DNA from 3 places in the Mesorhizobium sp. ESP-6-4 genome. Region 2 is predicted to be linked to each of the others. Evidence: predicted binding sites of a transcription regulator. Region 2 holds the regulator's gene; each other region holds the start of a gene.
What was found. Region 2 encodes LexA, which represses DNA repair genes until DNA is damaged. Its sites were predicted from a motif close to TGTTCNNNNTGTGTTCNG; they were not measured.
Positions count from the first base shown of each region.

Region 1: LB523_RS20355 (sel1 repeat family protein) is a predicted target of LexA. The motif match lies at 4,996-5,013, and genes of this name have one in related genera.
Region 3: LB523_RS21235 (DNA recombination protein RmuC) is a predicted target of LexA. The motif match lies at 3,218-3,235, and genes of this name have one in related genera.

Region 1 covers NZ_JAIUGS010000012.1:18,214-25,358, reverse strand. The annotation lists gene LB523_RS20385 (DUF922 domain-containing protein) at 127-723, shown strand; gene LB523_RS20380 (endonuclease/exonuclease/phosphatase family protein) at 755-1,765, opposite strand; gene LB523_RS20375 (AMP nucleosidase) at 1,893-3,350, opposite strand; gene LB523_RS20370 (hypothetical protein) at 3,626-3,820, opposite strand; gene LB523_RS29285 (hypothetical protein) at 3,887-4,021, opposite strand; gene LB523_RS20365 (DUF2147 domain-containing protein) at 4,369-4,710, opposite strand; gene LB523_RS20360 (hypothetical protein) at 4,780-4,968, opposite strand; gene LB523_RS20355 (sel1 repeat family protein) at 5,147-5,413, shown strand; gene LB523_RS20350 (ABC transporter substrate-binding protein) at 5,780-6,901, shown strand; gene LB523_RS20345 (acetyl/propionyl/methylcrotonyl-CoA carboxylase subunit alpha) at 7,054-7,145, opposite strand, start outside.
Region 2 covers NZ_JAIUGS010000010.1:45,580-52,724, reverse strand. The annotation lists gene glp (gephyrin-like molybdotransferase Glp) at 1-161, shown strand, start outside; gene LB523_RS18905 (alpha/beta hydrolase) at 210-1,040, opposite strand; gene kynU (kynureninase) at 1,088-2,335, opposite strand; gene lexA (transcriptional repressor LexA) at 2,770-3,504, shown strand; gene LB523_RS18890 (ComEC/Rec2 family competence protein) at 3,541-6,006, opposite strand; gene gltX (glutamate--tRNA ligase) at 6,109-7,145, shown strand, end outside.
Region 3 covers NZ_JAIUGS010000013.1:72,645-79,789, forward strand. The annotation lists gene LB523_RS29290 (hypothetical protein) at 1-84, opposite strand, end outside; gene LB523_RS21225 (cation diffusion facilitator family transporter) at 283-1,242, shown strand; gene LB523_RS21230 (GFA family protein) at 1,278-1,682, shown strand; gene LB523_RS21235 (DNA recombination protein RmuC) at 1,932-3,185, opposite strand; gene def (peptide deformylase) at 3,289-3,819, shown strand; gene LB523_RS21245 (hypothetical protein) at 3,877-4,056, shown strand; gene fmt (methionyl-tRNA formyltransferase) at 4,114-5,049, shown strand; gene LB523_RS21255 (GNAT family N-acetyltransferase) at 5,046-5,552, shown strand; gene truA (tRNA pseudouridine(38-40) synthase TruA) at 5,574-6,338, shown strand; gene LB523_RS21265 (transporter) at 6,675-7,145, opposite strand, start outside.

The sequences.
Region 1 (7,145 bases), on a different contig from region 2:
ACCGGGCCGTCTCGACCGCCGCTCCAACAGGCCCGGCGAAGGTCGGGTAGCCGCGCCTTATCGGCAGAGACCGTTGAAGCCGGGCGCCGAGTATGGTCTGCTTGGCCTTCAAACGAGGAGGCGGACATGCGGCGCATCAGCCTGGCGATTTTAGCTGCTGCCGGCATGCTTTCTTGCGCGCCTGCCTCCGCCGGCACCAAGCTGACCGTGCATGTGCGCAGCTATGACGTCACCGGCAGGACCGGGGCTGAACTGATCGAGGCGATGGATGGCCTCGGGCCGAGGCACGGCCATGCCACGCGCGCCATCGCCGAGACCGGCTATACCGTGCATTGGAACCTCGACGTGAAACGGGACAACGGCATCTGCCGGCTGCGTCAGGCCACCGGCACCATCGACCTGACCTACACCTTTCCGCGCCGCACGTCCCCATCCGGTCCGGTCCTGCGCAAGCGCTGGGATCGCTTCATGGCCGGCGTGCGCCAGCACGAGCATACCCACGGCCGCATCGCCAAGCAGATGATGCGGGCGACCGAGACGGCGCTTGCCGGGCTCGAGCGGCAGGACAACTGGTTCTGCACCGGTCTTCGCTGGGACGCCAGACGCCGCATCGCCGCGATCTATGGCGACTACGAGGCCAGGCAGATTGCCTTCGACGCGCGCGAGCACCGCGACGGCGGCCATGTCGAGAAACTGGTCAATGCATTGATGGGGAAGAACTGAAACTCCAGCCCGTTCGCCTACCGAGCGGACGTCAGCTGCGCGGCTTGTCCGGCGCGTCGTTCGCCGCCAGCGCCGATTTGTGCTCGTCCTCGGGCGCGTTGCTGTCGGTCGGCAGCGTGAATTCGACCAGCACCGGCAGATGGTCGGAGCCGGTATCCTCCAGCCGGGCCGATGACAGGATCGTCACCCCGCCCTTGCTGAACACCTGGTCGATCGGCAGGCCCGCATAGCGGCGCAGAACGTCGGGCAGCGTCCGATGGATCCAGGTCGGACCGGCCGACGGCATCAGCGTCATGCCGCTCATTCGCGCCACCCGCCGCACCGCCGCGCTCCACGGCACGGCATTGCAGTCGCCTGCCATGATGGCGGTCTCGCCGAGCGCGGCCAGCGGTTGCGCCAGTTCGCCGATCTGCCAGGATTGCTCCTTCGGCCACGGCCAGCTGAGATGGATCGCGGCGACATTGACCGGAATGCCGCCGAAATCGATCATGGCGGTAGCCATCGCGCCGCGCGGCTCGCAACGCGGCGCGGTGCCGGTGGCGAAGGGACGGCGCGAGAGCAGCGCGACGCCGAAAATGCCGTTGGGGTAGTCGCACAGGATACGATAGGGGTAGGCGCCGGCGATATAGCTGAGCTCCTTCGCCCACATGCCGGACACTTCGTCGAGCGTGATGACGTCCGGGTTGGTCCTGCCGATCAGCGACAGCACCTTCTTCGGCGTCGGGTTGTTGAAGCGCAGGTTCATCTGCAACAGGCTGTAGGTGATGCGGTCGGCCGGCTTTGCGACCGCCTGCTGCGCCGACAATCTGGGCAGTGCGCCCGTCGTCGTAGCGAAGCAGGCGATGGCGAAGACCAGCACGGCGACGGCCTGCAGCCGGTAGGGACCGGCCAGCAGGGCCAGCGCGAGCAAGGCCGTCAGCAGGCTCAGATGCATGCGGAAATGAGAGAAGGAATCGAAGGCCGGATGCAGCGCGCCGAAGAACCCGGCCAAGAGCGCAGCCGAGCATGCCATCATCGCCAAGACTATCAGCTGAGCCATCATGCTCAAGCGCGCACCGCCCGTTGTCATTTTCTCCGAAGCCCCAGTCTTCCGTTCGGACCGGTTATCGGCCAAATTGCGGCCCAAGCAAGACGACCGATTGCCTCGCCGGTCGCTGGCAGGCGTGCGGTTATTGGAATGCCGTTTCGGAAAAACTTCTGAGCTTGCGCGAATGCAGCCGCTCCATCGGCATTTCGGCCAGCTTCTCCATCGCCTTGATGCCGATGGTCAGATGCTGCGCCACCTGCCGCTTGTAGAACTCGGTCGCCATGCCGGGCAGCTTCAGCTCGCCATGCAGCGGCTTGTCGGAAACGCACAGCAGCGTCCCGTAAGGCACCCGGAAGCGGAAGCCGTTGGCGGCGATGGTGGCCGATTCCATGTCGAGCGCGATGGCCCGGGACTGCGACAGGCGCTGCACCGGTCCACGCTGGTCGCGCAGCTCCCAGTTGCGGTTGTCGATGGTGGCGACGGTGCCGGTGCGCATGATGCGCTTGAGGTCGTAGCCCGACAGGCCGGTCACTTCAGCGACCGCCTCCTGCAGCGCCACCTGGATTTCGGCCAGCGGCGGGATCGGCACCCAGACCGGCAGGTCGTCGTCGAGCACATGGTCCTCGCGCACATAGGCATGCGCCAGCACATAGTCGCCCAACGCCTGCGTGTTGCGCAGCCCGGCGCAGTGGCCAAGCATCACCCAGGCATGCGGCCTCAGCACCGCTATGTGGTCGGTGATGGTCTTGGCGTTGGACGGGCCGACGCCGATATTGACCATGCTGATGCCGCCATGGCCCGGCTTCTTCAGGTGGTAGGCCGGCATCTGCGGCAGGCGGTGCGGCGGCGTTCCTTCCGGGACCGTCTCCCCGTTCCTGGTCACGACATTGCCGGGTTCGACGAACTCGACATAGCCGCTGTCGCCATTGGCCATCAACTCGCGGGCGCGCGCCACGAATTCGTCGATGTAGAACTGGTAATTGGTGAACAGCACGAAGTTCTGGAAGTGCTGCGGGCTGGTCGCCGTGTAATGCGTCATGCGGTGCAGCGAATAATCGATGCGCTGCGCGGTGAAAGGCGCCAGCGGCCGCGGCTCGCCGAACGCCACCTCGAAGGTGCCGTTGGCGATCTGGTCGTCGGTGCCGTCGAGATCGGGCACGTCGAACAGGTCGCGGATCGGTCGCTTGATGCGCTCGGCGGCGGCGCCGTCGACATAGGTGCCTTCCAGGAAGGCGAAATGCAGCGGGATGGGTGTCGTCGATTCCGAGACCGTCACCGTCACGCCGTGATTGCGCATGATGAGCCGAAGCTGCTCGATGAGATAGTTCTCGAACAGTTGCGGCTGCGTGATCGTGGTGGCGAAATGGCCGGGCGTCGGCATATGGCCATAGGCCTGGCGCGAGTCGACCTGGCTGAACGAGGTCGTGGTGACGCCGATCTGCGGATAGAAGGCCCGGTAGCGCTTGCTTTCATCTCCGCCCGCGGCAAGGGCCGAGAAAGAATCGCGCAGGAATTTGGTGTTGCGGTCGTACAGCGCCTGCAGCGCCGCGACGGCCTTTCTGGCGTCGTGGAAGTCCTGCTTGCCGAAGGGCTCCGGCATGACGACCGAGTCGATGGCTTGGGGGTAGATTCGCTTTTCCATGGCCCAATATAGAGATTTGGAAGAGCTGTTGGGAGGGGTGAGCGGACAGGAACCGCAACCCAGCTGGAGATTTTTTGTTATCGCTCCGATTCAAGATGTGACGCGATTCAGGTCAGGCCGAGTCGAGAAAGGTGGATTCCGAGAACCGGAGCGGAGCGTACTTGAGCTACGTGAGCACCGGAAGCGCAGGAAGCCGCGTTTCGCAGGCCGGCCTCACCTGAATATCGTCACACCTACCCCCGCTGCAGGCTGATCAGCAACACGAAGCCTACGCTGGTGTTCTTGTGCGGCGGCGCCTCGATCCTATGGCTTGTATCGGCCCGCATCATCGGCACCGCCAGCACCGGGGCTGCCAGCAGCATCAGGATAAGCATCGCCCGCGGCAGCAGCCGGAGGATCTTTGTTGCATTGTCGGCGATGCGATTCATTTTGGTGGTATCCCGGTTTCCAGCTTGGTCGATTTTAAGCTTTGTCGTTTCAGCGCTCGATTTGGTTCACAAGGCCGACAATGCGGGCACCGGCCGTTCCCAAGGGCGTGCCGAATGACCGGCCTCCGCCACCAGGATGGCGAAGAGCATGCCGAACAGGCTCATCAGCAGGCAGACGATGGTGAAGCGACGGGCAAGCATTTCTCTCTCCTTCAATGCGGGAGAAAATGCCTGACGGCCTCTGAACCGGTTCTGAGACCGGTATTCATCTGCGGTTCAAATTGATTGACGAGGGTCTTGCACGGTGCCGGTGCCACAGCGCGGCGGAGCGCTGTCGCTGCAATAGAAAACGGGGCCGCGTAGAGCAATTCCAGGAAAAGTGTGAGCGGTTTTCCGTTCGGATTGCGTCAAACAAAGACGCAATTCCAGGAAAAGTGTGAGCGGTTTTCCGTCCGGGATTGCGTCAGACAAGGAAATAGGGCGTTTCACCGTTCCGCAAAAACGGTGAAACGCCCCTTGGCCGTCTCGTATGGTCTGGAGTTTGGCGCTTAGAGCTTGTGCCAGGTCTGGCTCTTGCAGATCAGGCCGCCGAGCACGCAGCCGCTCATCTTGAGCGCGGTGCCCGAGAGCGTCGCCTTGCCGGAATAGGTCTTGTCGTTTGCCGGGTCGGTGATGCTGCCGGCATATTTGTTGTCGCCGGCCGCCTTCAGCGAGCCGATCGTCTTGCCGGCGTATTTGCCGGTCTTGAGCGTGATCGAGAAAGAACCGCTCCCGCCGATCGCCGCGGTGTCGCCGGCCTGCGTCTTCCAGTTGCCTTCGATCGGGTCGGCGCATGCGGCGCCCGCCATGATCAAGGTGGCCGCCAGGGCCACAGTCAGCTTTCGAAACATCGTGTCCACCTCCCTATAGGGTTGCGGCGGGCTCCAGTCCGCCTACCTGCCCCTTACGCAAAGGTAAAGCTAATCCAGCCGCCGCCAAAACGAAAGCGGTGCCGCGACGGAAGGTTGCAAGGATTTTCGCCGCGCGGCCGACTGAAAATAAACGCGATCGAAAAACGCTTCGGTTTCCGTGGTTAGCGAAGTCTTGATTCCGCCGCCGGCAATTTTCATCGAATTTGACGCAAAATGGCTGAAACGCTGGATTCCCATGCTTAACGGTTTTCCGCGTTTACCTCTTGTTTTAGCTTTGTTTTCCTCAAATTAAGCAAGCCATTTAACGACGGATTCAAGGCCAGCCGTCATCCTCGAAAGCATCGAAAGAGCGGCTCGCCCCGAGGGATACCAAGGGAAAAGGAGGCAGCTCTCGGGAGCCAGACAGGGGATTGAAATGGCACGCTTTGAAATGCTTGAGGACGGCTTCGGCGCCATGGGGGCAACTGCCCAGGCCGACATTCTTTTCGAACTGGGCATGATGTATGCGACGGGCCGCGATTGCGAGACCGATGTCGTTGCCGCCCACAAATGGTTCAACATCGCCGCGATCAAGGGCTCGGCCCGCGCCGCCGAGCTGCGCTCGGAACTGTCGGCCACTATGTCGAAAGTCGAGATCGCCACGGCGCTGCGCGAAGCCCGCGAATGGATGACGATGCACTGATCCTCAGCGCGCAGCGCTCAGAGCTCATCGGGACAAGGCCGCGAAAAGACGGCCGGCCAAGAAGAACGAGAACGTGGCGGGTTGAGACAACCGAAGCCACGCAAAAACAGGGAAGCGAGCGGGTTTCAGGCGCGGGGGCGTCTGGGGAGCTCGACTGCAAAAGCCGTGACCGACCGAAACAAGGTCGGCGCGGCTTTTTGCATTACGCCTGGCAATCAGGCGCGTGGCCCAAGAAATCCTCGTCGGAATGAACCAAAGCCGGCCTCACTGTCCTCTCGACAGTTTCGGCGAAGGGTGAAATTGTCCCGGCTCTGTGGAAGAAGCGCGGCCGGATCGGCACGCGCAAGTGGAGGAGTTCTTATAGTCATGAAAAAATTGGGTATTTTGAGCGCGGCCGCTTTTGGCCTGATGATGAGCGCCCCGGTTGCCTTCGCCGACGACATCACCATTTCGGTGGTCGGCCCCATGACCGGCCAGCTCGCCACCATCGGTGACCAGTTCAAGCAGGGCGCGCAGGCCGCCGCCGACGCGATCAATGCGGCTGGCGGCGTCAACGGCTCCCAGATCAAGCTCGACATCGAAGACGACCAGTGCGATCCGAAGCAGGCGGTCTCGGTCGCCAACCGCATCGTCGCCAACGGCGTCAAATTCGTCGACGGCCATGCCTGCTCGGGCTCCAGCATTCCGGCCTCGGCCGTCTATGCCGAAGCCGGCACGCTGATGATGAGCCCCGCCTCGTCCAACCCGGTGCTGACCGACGCCGCCGCCAAGGCCGGCTGGCCGACCATCATGCGCCTCTACACGCGTGACGACGCGCAGGGCGCCTTCATCGGCCCCTGGATCGCCAAGAAATACGCCGGCAAGAACGTTGTCGTCCTGCACGACAAGAGCGCCTACGGCCAGGGCGTTGCCGACGCCGTGAAGGCGACGATGAATGCCGGCGGTCTCAAGGAAGTCGATTACGAGGGCATCAATGCCGGTGAGAAGGACTATTCGGCCCTCGTCACCAAGCTGAAGGAACTGAAGGCCGACGTCGTCTATTTCGGCGGCTATCACCCCGAGGCGGGTCTGATCCTGCGTCAGGCGGCCGAGCAGAACGTCAAGTTCCAGCTGATCATGCCGGACTCGATCGCTTCGCCGGAATTCTGGCAGGTTGCCGGCCCGGCCGGTGAAGGCACCATGTTCGTCTTCCCGTCGGACCCGCAGGCCAAGCCTGAAGCGAAGGACGCGGTCGCCAAGATCAAGGCCGGCGGCTTCACGCCCGAGGGCTTCACGCTGTTCTCCTATGCCGTGATCCAGGCTGTGGCCGAAGGCGTCAAGCGGGCCGGCACCGACGATCCGGCCAAGGTCGCCGAGGCGCTCAAGGACGGCAAGCCGATCAGCACCGTGGTCGGCGACGTCATCTTCGACGAGAAGGGCGATCTGAAGAACGCCAGCTACGACATCAACCAGTGGCACGACGGCAAATACGCGCCGATCAAGCCGTAATCGGTTCTGCGATCGAGAAAATGGCCGGGCTCGCCCCGGCCATTTTCGTTTTTTGGCTCTGCTTATCCAGTACGACTGCGCTCTACGACGCCCCCACGTCCCGCCGGTCCTAGCCAGTTTGTCCCGTTGACGATCCAAGACGATGTGGCGCTTCAGCCCTGCCCATTCTCCGCAAACCGCACCAGCACCGTGCCGTCGCTGACCTGCGCGCCCTCGGCCGCGATCTCGGCGATCACGCCGTCAT
Region 2 (7,145 bases):
TCGTGCGCGAGGACGCCGGCACCTTGGTCGCGACGCCTTTCGGAATCCAGGACTCCTCGATGCTGCGGATGCTCGCCGACGCCAACGGCCTGATCGTGCGCGAGCCCTTTGCGCCGGCGGCGGAAGCCGGCGCTGAATGCAGCGTGCTCATGCTTCGCTAGGCGTCTACGAGGTCGATCCTGATACGTCGACGAAGTCGATCGTAACTCTTATTCGTCGATCAACATACGGGTCAGAGGATGATCCGGGTCGGCGAGGCCATCGACAACGTTGAAATGATGCCGGTCCGGCTCGACCACTGAACGGGTGGAGGCGCCGAGCCCGGTCCAGATGTTGGCGAGCAACGCGCTCTGGCGCAGGAATTCCGCACGCTCGCCGCCGCCGGCCCAGCAGGTGATGCAGGCTCCCTGTCGAGGCCGCAACAATGCCGGGCTTTCGCTCCGCGCTTCCGGCTCGTCGATGTTCAGGGTCTCGTTCAGCGCTGTGAACATCAGCGGCCGAAGGTCGTGCAGGCCTGAAATCGAAACGACCTGGCGTATGCGCCGCGCCACATCGGATGATAGCGGTGAGACCGTGGTCACCATCCGGCTGGCGAGATGCCCGCCGGCCGAGTGCCCGGTCAGCATCAGCGGACCATCGACCATGGCCGCCGCCTTCTCGATCGCTGCCGCGGCCTCGCCGACTATGCCGCTGATCCTGGTCTGCGGGCACAGCGTGTAGGAGGGCATGGCGACGGCAAAGCCGCGGCCGAGCGCGCCTCCAGCCAGATGCGACCAGGAGCTCTTGTCCGACTCCATCCAATAGCCGCCGTGGATGAACACAACGAGCCCCTTTGGCGCCGCAGACGGGAGAAACAGGTCGAAGCGATTGCGCGGCGCTTCGCCGTAGATAACATCGAGCCGCGCCCTGCCCTCTGACTGCAGCCTTTCGCGGAATGCCCGCGCCGGCCCATCCCACGCCGCCGGCCAGCGGTCGCCGCCGGCGATATTGGCGCCATTTGCATAGGCGTCATCCCAGTCGACAATACGATGTCCCAGCAACGGTATCTCCGCGATCAGATCATTTGTTCGGCATCGCCGATTCAAAGTCAGGTAACGGTTGTTTTGACGGCAAAGCGCGCGTCTTGCCAGACGCCAGTGCGCAGGATGTCCTGCAGCACCTCGACTGCATTCCAGACATCGCGGTAGCCGACATAGAGCGGCGTGAAGCCGAAACGAATGGTGGATGGCGCGCGGAAATCGCCGATCACGCCGCGCTCGATCAAGGCGCGCATCACCTGGTAGCCATTTGAATGGGCGAACGAGACCTGGCTGCCGCGCTCAGCGCCTGAGCGCGGGCTCTCCAGCTCAAGACCGAAGCCGCCGCATCTGGCCTCGACAAGCCGGATGAACAGGTCCGTCAGCGCGACGCTTTTTCTCCGCACGGCCCTCATGTCGACATCGTTCCAGAGATCCAGCGCCCCTTTCAGCGCGCGCATCGACAGCACCGGCTGCGTTCCGCACAGGAACCGCCGGATGCCCGTGCCCGCAGCGTAGCCCTGCTCGAACGCGAAAGGCCGGGCATGGCCCCACCAGCCGCTGAGCGGCTGGCGAATGTCGCGGTGATGGCGGTTCGCGGCGTAGATGAAGGCTGGCGAGCCCGGCCCGCCATTGAGATACTTGTAGGTGCAGCCGATGGCGAAATCGGCATTCGAGCCGTCGAGATCCACCGGCAGCGCACCCGCCGTGTGGCAGAGATCCCAGACGATCAGCGCACCGGCTTCATGAGCCTTGCGGGTGAGCGCCGCCATGTCGCGCAGCCGGCCGGATTTGTAGTTGACGTGGTTGACCAGGATGACCGCGACGCGATCGTCAACCAGTTCCTCAATCGTCGGGGCATCGGTGCCTTCGAGCCGCAGCACCGTGCCGGGCCGCGTCGATGCGACGCCTTCCGCCATGTAGAGGTCGGTCGGAAAGCTGTCGCCCTCGGCAACGATCACCGAACGCTCGGGCCGCATTGCAAGTGCCGCATGCAGGACCTTGTAGATGTTGATCGAAGTCGTGTCGCAAACGACCGTCTGGCCGGGTTTCGCGCCGATCAGCCGTCCTAGCTGGTCACCCAGCTCGATGGGCATATCGAACCAGCCGGCGGTGTTCCAGGCGCGGATGAGATCCCGCGCCCATTCCTGCCTCGCGGCAGTCTCGATCTCGCTGAAGGCGTCCACCGAAGCGGCGCCCAGCGAATTGCCGTCGAGGTATATGATGCCTTCCGGCAAGACGAAGCGATCGCGCATGGCGCGCAGCGGATCCGCGGCATCCATCGCCTCGACTTCGGCGAGATCAGGAATTCCCCTCATTGTGCTGCCGCCTCCATTTCGATCTGGCCAAGGGGGTTGTCTCACCACCGTCGGCGACAGGGCAAGAACCTTTGGTCCTATGTTAGCTGGTCCATAGACGGCGAAGACTGCGGACCGGAACTTCGCCAAGGTTGGCATTTTGGATTCGTTTCGTTCACGCTGCCGCGCGCTTACGGAACGAGCCGACGTGATCCCATCCGCGGCTTCGTGATCGTGTCGGCGCTCTTGTTTCAGCTTACCGAAGCTCCAAAATCGAGCGGAATCAATGCCGCTGTCTACAAGGGGCGGCCAGGGCATCACCGGATGCGACATTGTTTCGGCAGCCTTAACAAATTCACTAAACTTTAAACGGTTGCGGAACACAACTGGAACAGATAGTGTTTGTTCTGGGTTTGTTTTTCTGATTCTGGTTTCAGAACCCGTGGGGGCCGCCGATGCTGACGCGCAAACAACATGAACTCCTGATGTTCATCCATGAACGCCTGAAGGAGAGCGGGATTCCTCCATCATTCGATGAGATGAAGGAGGCGCTCGACCTTGCCTCCAAGTCCGGCATCCACCGGCTGATCACTGCGCTGGAGGAACGTGGCTTCATTCGCCGGCTGCCGAACCGGGCGCGCGCGCTGGAAGTGCTGCGCCTACCCGACTCGATCGCGCCTGGCCTGAATGCCGCGAAGAAGTTTTCGCCGAGCGTCATCCAGGGCGGCCAAGGCAATCTCAGTCGCCAGGTCAAGCCGACGACGCCATCGCGCACCCCGACGCCAAGCAATGACGACGAGGCCGCGGCGGCCGTATCCATTCCGGTGATGGGCCGCATCGCCGCCGGCGTGCCGATTGACGCTATCCAGCACCAGACGCATTCGATCTCGGTGCCGCCGGACATGATCATGGGCGGCGAGCATTACGCGTTGGAGGTCAAGGGCGACTCGATGATCGAGGCCGGCATCTTCGACGGCGACACCGTCATCATCCGCAATGCCAACACCGCAAGCCCGGGCGAGATCGTGGTGGCGCTGGTCGACGATGAGGAGGCGACGCTTAAGCGTTTCCGCCGCAAGGGTGCCTCGATCGCGCTCGAGGCCGCCAACCCGGCCTATGAGACCCGGATCTTCGGACCGGATCGGGTCAAGGTTCAGGGCAAGCTCGTCGGACTTATCCGCCGCTACTGAGCAGAACTGCCCGGCCTTCTTCGCCCGGACGACAATCTATTGGGCCGGTGCGGCGGCTGGTTTTTCCGGCTGCTTATAGGGCGCCAGTCCCCTCGCCTCGCGCGTGTATTTCCGCTGCTCGTGCCAGGGTCGGTATGGTTCTACGACCGCGTAGCGGACGGTTGGCCGCGCGGTTGCCGATTGCGGATCGAAGAAAACGGCGGCGCTGCCGTCGCGCGCCAGCTGCCGCTTGGTGACGACGAGCACACGCGGATCGCGGCACGGGTTATAGGCCGTGGCGTCGTTGATGACGATGAGGTCGGCGAAGCCGCAGGCCGGCCGGGCGGTGTCGCGGGTCTCGGCGAGCGCGACGATCGCGCCGGAAGGATGCCGACCGATGCAGAGATCGCCGCTGCAATAGAAGGGCGAGCCGGGCGGCAGGTCGACGGGATCGGCAATGTCCAGCGTATCTTTGGCGAACCTTTCTGGCGGCACGATCTCCTCGGCTTTCAGCGCCCGTTTCCAGTTGTCGGTGGTGAACTCGTTGGAGCGTTCGCGATTGACGGCAAGCTCGCCGCCGCCGATCGGCATCGCCACCAGATGCGCATCCTCCGAGATAAGCACGTCCGGTGTGCGGACGTGCGGAATGGCCAGCAGCGCAGCGAGCGCGAAAGGTACGGCGGCAAGCCTCAGCCAAGTGGTAGCCATGGTCGCGATGACCAGCGCGACCGTCGCCAGCAGCACCGACTGGATCGAGATCAGCCCAACGGCGTCGACCGGTGAGCGCTCGGAAATCCATGCCGAAATGGCGATCATCGCCGTCAGGCCTTTGCCCATGACAAAAAGGAAAGGGCCGTCGAAGCCGAAGGGCATGGCCAGCGCGCTCAGCACGGCGAACGGCATGACGACCAATGAGACGATCGGCATGACCGCCAGATTGGCCAGCAGGCTGAGCGGCGACACCCGCTGGAAGTGCCAGATGGCAAACAACAATGTCGCGCTGCCCGCGATGAGCGACGTCACGGCGGCGCCACCCGCTCCAATTGCCAGTTTTCGCGATAGAAGCCCGAGAAACGAACGCTTTGCCGGCGGCGCGGTCGTTTTGCCGGCGCGATAGTCGGCAAAGCCGGCATAGGCGCCGACCAGGGCGGCGGTGGCGGCGAAGGACATCTGGAAGCTCGGGCCGACCACTTCATGCGGCGAGACCAGGATGACGGCGATGGCAGAGATCGCCAGGTTGCGCATGGTCAGCGCCGCGCGGTCGAAAAGCACGGCGACCAGCATCACGCCAAGCATGATGAAGCTTCGCTCGGCCGCCACCACGATGCCGGAGATCACGAGATAGGCGGCGATCGACGCCAGCGCGATGCCAGCGGCATATTTCTTCACCGGCCGGCGCGACGAGAAATCCGGAAACAGCGCGAAGGTGCCGCGTAGCAGGACCATGATCGTGCCGGCGACCAGCGCCATATGCAGGCCGGAGATCGAAATGATGTGGTAGATGCCGGTCCGCCGCATCGACTCGTTGATTTCGTCCGGAATGCCGGCACGAACGCCGACGATCAGCGCCGCCGCGATCTCGCCCTCGGAACCGCCGATGCTGCTCCTGATGTGGTCGGCAATTCCCTCGCGTGCGTTTTCTACGGCCGATGCCACACGTGCGCCAAACGGCACCTCCGTTGGCGCACTGGGGGTCGGCGCGACAAGTTTCGGATCGCCCAGGAAAAAGCCACTGGCGCCGATGCCGGCAAAATAGCTGTCGAAGGAAAAGTCGTAGCTGTCCGGCCGAACCGGACCTGTCGGCGGCAGCAGCTTGGCATAGCCGGTCAGCATCGACCCGGCCGCCATGCCGGAGGGGATCCTGCGCGCCGACAGCCTGATGCGGTCCGGCGCGTAGCGCAGCTTCGGACGTTCCGTGGATGTCAGATCTATGGTGAGCCGGACACGGCCGTTGGCCATCGCCTCGGCGGTGACGAGGCGGCCCGTCAGCCGTGTCTGGATTTCGGAACCCAGCATCGGGGTCGCCATCCGCCAGGTCTCCAGCTTGGCCGCGAGAAACCCCAAGGCGCAGAAAAACGCCGCCATGAAGACAAGATGCGTTCTGTGCCGGGAACGCGAGACCGCCGCGCAGACCGCCATCAGGGCGACCGCCGCAAGCGGCCTGTAGAGGTCCGGCTCGGCGCTCAGCGAGAAGTAACAGATCACGCCGACGGCCAGGAACGCCGGTACCAGCAGGAAGCCGACGCCGCGGTCGAGCTCGGTCGCGGCCGCTGTGCCTATGCTTCGGCGCAACGCGGGAAGCGAAACGCGGCCAAGCTGTCTGCGGATCCGGCCGACATTGGCTGTCGGCGAGGCTGGCGGTAACGTGCCGCCGCCAGGCGGCAGAAGCTCAGCTGGCGGGCGCGGCGCCGGAAGCGAAAGCGGCGCTTCCTCAGCGGGCACGGCATGAGCAAACATCAGGCGTTCGCTGACGCCTGCTGTCGTTCCCCCGCCCTCCTCCGCGCCCCGGCCACGTCCAGCCATCGGGTCTGCCCCTTGCGCCCCAGACCGCCTATGCTACATGAACGCCGGTCGCGTGGAAGTCTGCGCGAAACATGCATTTTTCAGCGCTTCCTCGAGAGTTCCATGTCCGACAAGGTCGTCACCCGTTTTGCCCCCTCGCCTACAGGCTACCTGCATATCGGCGGGGCGCGCACGGCGCTGTTCAACTGGCTCTATGCCAAGCACACCGGCGGCACGATGCTGCTGCGCATCGAGGATACCGATCGCGAGCGCTCCACCGAAGCCGCTACGGCTGCCATTCTCGACGGGCTGACCTGGCTTGGCCTCTCCTGGGATGGCGAAGCCGTCTCGCAGTTCGAGCGCGCGCCGCGTCACCGCGAAGTGGCGGAGCAGCTCGTGCGCATGGGCAAGGCTTATTACAGCTATGAGACGCCGGCGGAGCTGGAGGCGATGCGCGAGGCCGCACGTGCCAAGGGCCTGCCGCCGCGTTACAACGGCCATTGGCGCGACCGCGGCCCATCCGAGGCGCCCGCAGGCGTCAAGGGCGCGATCCGCATCAAGGCGCCGACCGAGGGCGTGACGATCGTCAACGACCGCGTGCAGGGCGAGGTGCGCTTCCCCAACAAGGATCTCGACGACTTCATCATCCTGCGTTCCGATGGCGTCCCGACCTACATGCATGCCGTCGTCGTCGACGATCACGACATGGGCGTCACCCACATCATCCGCGGCGACGATCACCTGACCAATGCCGCGCGCCAGACGGTGATCTACAACGCCATGGGCTGGGACGTGCCATCGATGTCGCACATCCCGCTGATCCACGGCGCCGACGGCGCCAAGCTGTCGAAGCGGCACGGCGCGCTCGGCGTCGAGGCATATCGCGCCATGGGCTACCTGCCCGAGGCTCTGCTCAACTATCTGGCCAGGCTCGGCTGGAGCCATGGCGACGACGAGGTGATGTCGATTAAGGACATGATCGCCTGGTTCGACATCGGCGACGTCAACAAGGGCGCGGCCCGCTTCGACTTCGCCAAACTCGAGGCGCTGAACGGCGTCCATATGCGCAAGATGGAGGACCGGGCGCTGTTCCACATCTTCGTCGCCACCTTGCCTTATCTCGAAGGCGGCCCGGCGCTCGCGGCAAAGCTCGATGACAG
Region 3 (7,145 bases), on a different contig from region 2:
CGGAGCCGGGGCCGCGGCGGGCTTCTTGGCGTCCTTCTTCGGCTTGCGGGCTTCCTTGCCCGCCTTCATCGCACCTTTAGCCATGATTCGCTCCTCCGATTGTGGACGTGCGAGTGAAACAAGAGAAATGCCCGGCTGCAAGAGGCTGTGCTGCTTTGCGAAGCCGGTCGACCGGCTGTCAACCGATTTCCGGGCACAGCGCGGTTCGAAACCTCGCACGGGCTGGTGCATTGTCTGTGAGGCGGGCCGCTAGGCTCGGGCGCGGGGCAGCTCGGAGATCGCATGGCAGGACATAGCGGGTCGAGACGGGTGATCTACGCCGCGCTCGCCGGCAATTTGGCGATCGCGGCGACCAAATTCGCGGCGGCCGCCCTCACCGGTTCGTCCGCCATGCTGTCGGAAGGCGTGCATTCGCTGGTCGACACCGGCAACGGCGCGCTGCTCCTCCACGGCATGCGCCGCGCCGCACGGCCGCCCGACCGCACCCATCCGCTCGGCCACGGACGCGAGCTCTATTTCTGGAGCTTTATCGTGGCGCTTCTGGTGTTCGCGCTCGGCGCCGGCATTTCCTTCTATGAAGGCGTCATCCACATCATGGCGCCCGAGCCGTTCGTCAACGCCAAGGTCAACTACATCGTGCTTGCCCTCTCCTTCGTCTTCGAAGGCAGCTCATGGCTGTTAGCGCTGAAGGAGTTCCGGCAGCAGAAGGGCAAGCAAGGCTGGCTGCAGGCCGTGCAATCGAGCAAGGATCCCAGCGTCTACACGGTGCTGTTCGAGGACAGCGCCGCGCTGCTCGGGCTGGCAGTCGCTTTCGCCGGCATCCTGTCGGCCCAGCTTCTCAAAATCCCCGAGCTCGACGGCCTCGGCTCGATCGGCATCGCCATCATCCTCGGCGCGACCGCCATCTTCCTGGCGCGCGAGAGCAAAGGGCTGCTGCTTGGCGAACCTGCCTCATCCGAAGTGCAGAAGAAGGTGCTGGCGATCGTCCAGGACGATCCGGCGGTGCAGCGCGCGAACGGAATCCTGAGCGTCCATATCGGGCCGGAGGAAATCGTCGCGGGCTTGAGCATCGAATTCGAGGATCATCTCAGCGCGCCCGATATCGAGGCCTGCGTCGAGCGCCTGGAAGCCAGGCTCAAGAAGGAAATGCCGCAAATATCGAGGCTCTTCGTCAAGCCGCAGGCAACTGGCACATGGGAGCGGCGGCGCAAGGCCATGGCCGAGGCCTCGGAGGAGGGATAGATTTTGACAGCGCGAACTTGTCAGGAGGAAGGCCTATGAAGATCGACGGCGGATGCCATTGCGGCGCGATCGCCTATGAGGCGGAGGTCGATCCGGAAAAGACCTCGATCTGCCACTGCACCGACTGCCAGCAGCTGACCGGCACGGCCTTTCGCGTGACCGTCGGCGCGCCGGAAGAGCATTACCGGATTACCAAGGGCACACCGAAAGTCTATATCAAGACCGGATCCAGCGGGGCCAAGCGCGCACAGGGGTTTTGCGGCGAATGCGGGTCGCATCTTTATGCGACGTCGGTTGGCGACGGACCGAAAATCTATGGCATCAGGGTGGGGACGGCGCGCCAGCGCGACCAACTGGTGCCGAGAAGACAGGTCTGGCACCGCTCGGCGTTGCATTGGCTGCCGGAGTTTGAAGGCATGGCGACCATCGAGGAGCAGTAGCACTGTCGGATCGGCCCGTTGACGGAAGCCTCGGCGATTGGCTGACTGTTTCGCGCCTTCGTCATCCTCGGGCATGACCCGAAGATCCATGCCGTGACCGATATGAGGGGCTCGGCGGAGCAAAATTCTTAGCCGTCTCAATGCGTTAGCCTCATGGCATGCAAGTGATCGGCGTTCCAGACAATCTCCAAGGGATGCGACCTCGCCAGCGAAGGAAGAATCGGTCGTTCCAACGTCGGCGTCGAGCGACTACTCGTCGCCCTCGACGACGCGCAGCCTGAGCTGACCCGTCTTGGAGTCTGCTACCCGCGAACCGCCTTCGGCCTTTGGCGCGGCACCTCGTGCGGCCTCGGTCTCGCCTTCCGCGAATTCCAGCGCCTCGATCTTCTGGCCGCGCTTGGTCACCTTCGACGTCGACACCAGGATGTCGTCGATGTCGCGCGCCGCCTGGCCGAAATGTGTCTGCAGCCGACGTACCCGCTCGTCGACCCGACCCACATCTTCCATCAGGCGGATGACCTCGCCCTGGATCAGATGCGCCTGCTCGCGCATGCGCGCGTCCTTGAGGATCGCCTGGATCACCTGGATCGACAGCATCAGCAGCGAGGGCGAGACGATGACGACGCGGGCGCGATGCGCCTTCTGCACCACCGCCTCGAAATTCTCGTGGATCTCGGCAAAGACCGATTCCGACGGCACGAACATGAAGGCGGTGTCCTGTGTCTCGCCCTGGATCAGGTATTTTTCGGCGATATCGCGGATATGCACCTCGATGTCGCGGCGGAAAGCCTGCGCCGCCGCCTTCTGCATGGCCTCGCCCTCGGCGGCGCGGATGGCGTTCCACGCCTCCAGCGGAAACTTGGCGTCGATGGCGAGTGACGGCGCGCCGTTGGGCATCCGCACCAGGCAATCGGGCCGGCTGCCGTTGGAGAGGCTGGCCTGGAACTCGTAGGCGCCGTGCGGCAGGCCGTCGGCGACGATCGCTTCCATCCGCGACTGGCCGAAGGCGCCGCGCGTCTGCTTGTTGGAGAGGATAGCCTGCAGCTGCACGACCTGGCCGGCCAAGGACTGGATGTTGCCTTGCGCGGTGTCGATCACCGCCAGCCGCTCCTGCAGCTTGGCCAGGCTCTCATGCGTCGACCTGGTCTGCTCGGCCATGGTCTGGCCGAGGCGCCCGGTCATGGCGTCAAGCCGTTGTCCAAGCGACTGGGTGAGCTCGGCCTGCCGCGCCCCGAACACCTCGGCGATCGCCCCCATGCGCCCCTGCATCTCGGCCTGCGCTTGCATGATGTCGGCCATCCTCGCCTCAGCATCGCGGGCATGGTCGGCGGCTTCGGCAGCCGCCGCCGCGCGTACCCCGGCCGCGCGCCACAAGGCGACGACGAGCGCCACGGACAGCGCAAGCAGAAGGATCGCGCCGAAAGCCAGCGCCTGGCCAAGCGTCACGGTCGTGGCGCCAAGCCGCGCGATGGGCTCGGAAAGGACGGAGGTCATGTCGTTCATTTGGGCAGCATAACCGATTCGGCCTCCTGGCACAGATCAAAACGTGAACAGGTCAAAGATGCCCCGGTTGACGCTTTTCAAGCGAGGTCTTAGGTGAGACGCCATGTCGATCAAGCCGCTCATTATCCTTCCCGATCCCGTCCTGCGCCAGGTTTCCAAGCCGGTCGAGCGCGTCGATGCCGATTTGCGCAAGCTCGCAGACGACATGCTGGAGACCATGTATGACGCGCCGGGCATCGGCCTCGCGGCGATCCAGGTCGGCGAGCCGCGGCGGCTGCTGGTCATAGACCTTGCCAAGGAAGGCGAGGAGCCTCAGCCGCATGTCTTCATCAATCCGGAAGTGCTCGAAAGTTCCGACCAGCGGTCCGTCTATGAGGAAGGCTGCCTGTCGATCCCCGACTATTACGCCGAGGTCGAGCGCCCGGCTTCGGTGCGGGTGAAGTATCTCGACCGCGACGGCAAGCTGCAGGAGATGCAGGCAGAAGGCCTGATGGCCACCTGCCTGCAGCACGAGATTGACCATCTCAACGGCGTTTTGTTCATCGACCACATCTCGAAGCTCAAGCGCGACATGGTGGTGCGGAAGTTCAAGAAGCTCGCCAAGGACAAGGCGCCGGGCAAGATGGTGGGCTAGGCGACGCCTTTCCGCGCCTGAAAGAACCCTGGATCATGATATCAGTCGAAGGTTTCGATGGGCGACACCCCGATCAGCAACATTCCTGAACCTGGCCCAAAGCCACAAGTCTCCACATGGGATGCGATCCGCAGCGCATTCGTGTCTCAAGACGCGATCAGCGACGAGTTTGCCGATATGATGAATGAGATCGAGGCTCAGAGGAAGCGCGATTTCGGCCGCGATTTCGACGATTGATCGAGATTCGCGAAAGCAAGCGCCAAAGCGGGCGGTAGGAACAGGAGCACATCCGTCATGCCGCTTCGCGTCATCTTCATGGGCACGCCGGATTTCTCAGTGCCGACCTTGCGCGCCATCGCCGAGGCCGGCCACGAGATCGCGGCCGTCTACACCCAGCCGCCGCGCGCCGCCGGCCGGCGCGGGCTGGAACTGACGCCCTCGCCTGTGCAGCGCGAGGCGGAGCGGCTGGCGCTCGACGTTCGGACGCCGACGTCGCTGAAAAGCGAGACCGAGCAGCAGGCTTTCGCAGCCTTGCAGGCCGATGTCGCCGTCGTCGTCGCTTATGGCCTGCTGCTGCCGAAAGCCGTTCTGGACGCGCCAAGGCTGGGCTGCCTCAACGGCCATGCCTCGCTTTTGCCACGCTGGCGTGGTGCTGCTCCCATCCAGCGCGCCATCATGGCCGGCGATACCGAGACCGGCATGATGGTCATGAAGATGGAAGAGGGTCTGGACACCGGGCCGGTGGCAATGGTTGAAAAAGTCGCCATCGCGCCCGACATGACAGCCGGCGAATTGCATGACCGACTGATGATTCAAGGCGCTTCGCTGATGGTTGAGGCGCTTGCGCAGTTGGGGATAAATTGTCTGACATTTACCCAACAGGCAACGGCAGGGGTGACCTACGCCCGAAAGATCGATAAATCGGAGACACGCGTAGACTGGACGCGGCCTTCTGGCGAAGTCCACAATCACATTCGCGGCCTCTCGCCCTTTCCGGGCGCGTGGTGCGAGGTCGACATTGGCGGCCGCATGGAGCGGCTGAAACTGCTTCGCTCGACGCTCTCGGATGGCGTCGGCGAGTCGGGAGGAATTCTCGATGACCGGCTGACGGTCGCCTGCGGGACAGGCGCGGTCAGGCTGGTCGAAGTTCAACGGGCGGGCGGAAAGCCTGCCACCGCGCAGGAGTTTTTGCGCGGAGCCAAGATCGAAAAAGGAACGAAACTCACATGAGCATGATGTCGATACGCGCGGCGACGCCGCGGGATCGCGAGGCGATCCGCCTCGTCGAAGAACATGCCTTTGGCCAGCAGGCGGAAGCCGGCCTGGTCGACGCGCTTGTCACCGGCGGCGATGCCGTCGTCGAGCTGGTTGCAGAGGAAGACGGGCAGATCGTCGGCCATATTCTTTTCTCGCGACTGTTCGTTCAGAACGGCACCAAGCAGTTCGCCGCCGTCGCGCTGGCGCCGCTGGCGGTCGAGCCGTCGTTCCATGGCACCGGCATCGGGGGCGCGCTGATCCGCGAGGCGCATGTCCGCCTCAAGGAAGCCGGCGAGATGCTGGCCGTGGTGCTGGGCGATCCGGTCTATTATGGCCGCTTCGGCTACAGCCATGCCCGTGCCGAGAAGTTCGAGAGCGAGTACCAGGGCGAGGCGCTGCAGGCGCTGGCCTGGGGTGACGCGCCCGAGACCGGCAGACTGGTCTACGCTTCCGCCTTCACCGCCTTAGCCGCCTAGGCGAGCGGCAAGCGCCGCAGCATGCCGCGTTTTCGGCTCGATATCGAATATGACGGCAGCCAATTCGCCGGCTGGCAGCACCAGGCCGACCAGCCCTCGGTGCAGCAGGCGATCGAGCAGGCGATCGAGAAGTTCTGCGGCGAAGAGGTAAGAATACGTGCCGCCGGCCGCACTGATGCCGGCGTGCACGCCACTGCGCAGGTCGCCCATGTCGACCTGGCCAAAGCGTGGTCGGGCGACAAGGTGCGCGACGCCGTCAACGCGCATCTGCATGCGGCCGGCACGCGTGTCGCCATCCTGAAAGCTGCCGTCGTCGCCGACGGTTTCGACGCGCGGTTTTCGGCCACCGGCCGCCACTATCTCTATCGCATCCTCAATCGCCGGGCGCCGGCGGCGCTGGAAAAGGGCAAGGTCTGGTGGGTGCCGAAGCGGCTCGACGCCGAGGCCATGCATGAGGCGGCCAAGGTGCTGCTCGGAAAGCATGACTTCACCACCTTCCGCTCAACCCAGTGCCAGGCCGAAAGCCCGGTCCGCACGCTTGACCGCCTCGACGTCAGCCGCGATGGAGACTTCATCGAGCTGCGCAGCTCGGCGCGCTCTTTTCTGCACAACCAGGTTCGCTCGATGGTCGGCTCGCTGAAGCGCGTCGGCGACGGCTCCTGGAGCGCCGCCGATCTCAAGGCGGCGCTCGAAGCGCGCGACCGCGCCGCCTGCGGCCAGGTAGCGCCGCCGGACGGGTTGTTTCTTGTCGGGGTGGATTACCCGGAGACAGAGACGGCCAAGTGAAAGCCTCTCATTCCGCCAATGACGCGAGGCAATTGTTTCAGCTTCGAACTTGTGCTGGAGACGGGAATTGTCGGCGTCGGCGCTGCCCTCATCGCCCTGCCGGGCACTTCTCCCCGTATAGTGACGGGGAGAAGGGGCTGGCCGCAGCGCCGGCTTCCTTCCTGCACCGTTAGCAATTGGCGAAGCCGCGGATGACGGCGCTCCTCTCCCCGTCACCATACGGGGAGAGGATGCCGGCAGGCAGGTGATGGGCAGCGCTGACTTTGAATGGTGAAAAACGAGGGTGGATTCAAATCCGAAGCGACTGTTCTGGAAACAGCCGCCCCCGCTGCAACGTCAACCCGTCGTGCCGTCCGGTATGTCGATGCCGAGCAGCGCCTGCAGGCCGAACAGGACCAGCAGCGAGGCGACGAACATGCCGATGAACACGGCCGTGCCCACCGCGGCGCCTTTGCCGATGGTTGTGTTGGTCATGCGCCAGGTCAGCACCATCGACAGGGCGAACAGCGCCAGCGACACCAGGCTGCTGACCTCGCTGGCGGAAGGCAGGAGCAGCCTGAGCAGCGCCGAGGGCAGCATCAGCCAGGCGATGATTGCCGACGCCCAGTTGGACGCGACGACATAGTGGACGAAGCGGCCGCCGATGCCGGCGCGCGGCGCCACCAGCGCAAGCACGACCAGCGGCAGCACCCAGGAGCCGATATCGACGGTCGCCAGCCTTACCAGCATGCCGAGGCGCCCGGCGAAGGCATCGGGGTCGCCGACCTCATTGGCTATCCCGACCCAGCCGACGATCAGCGCCGGCGC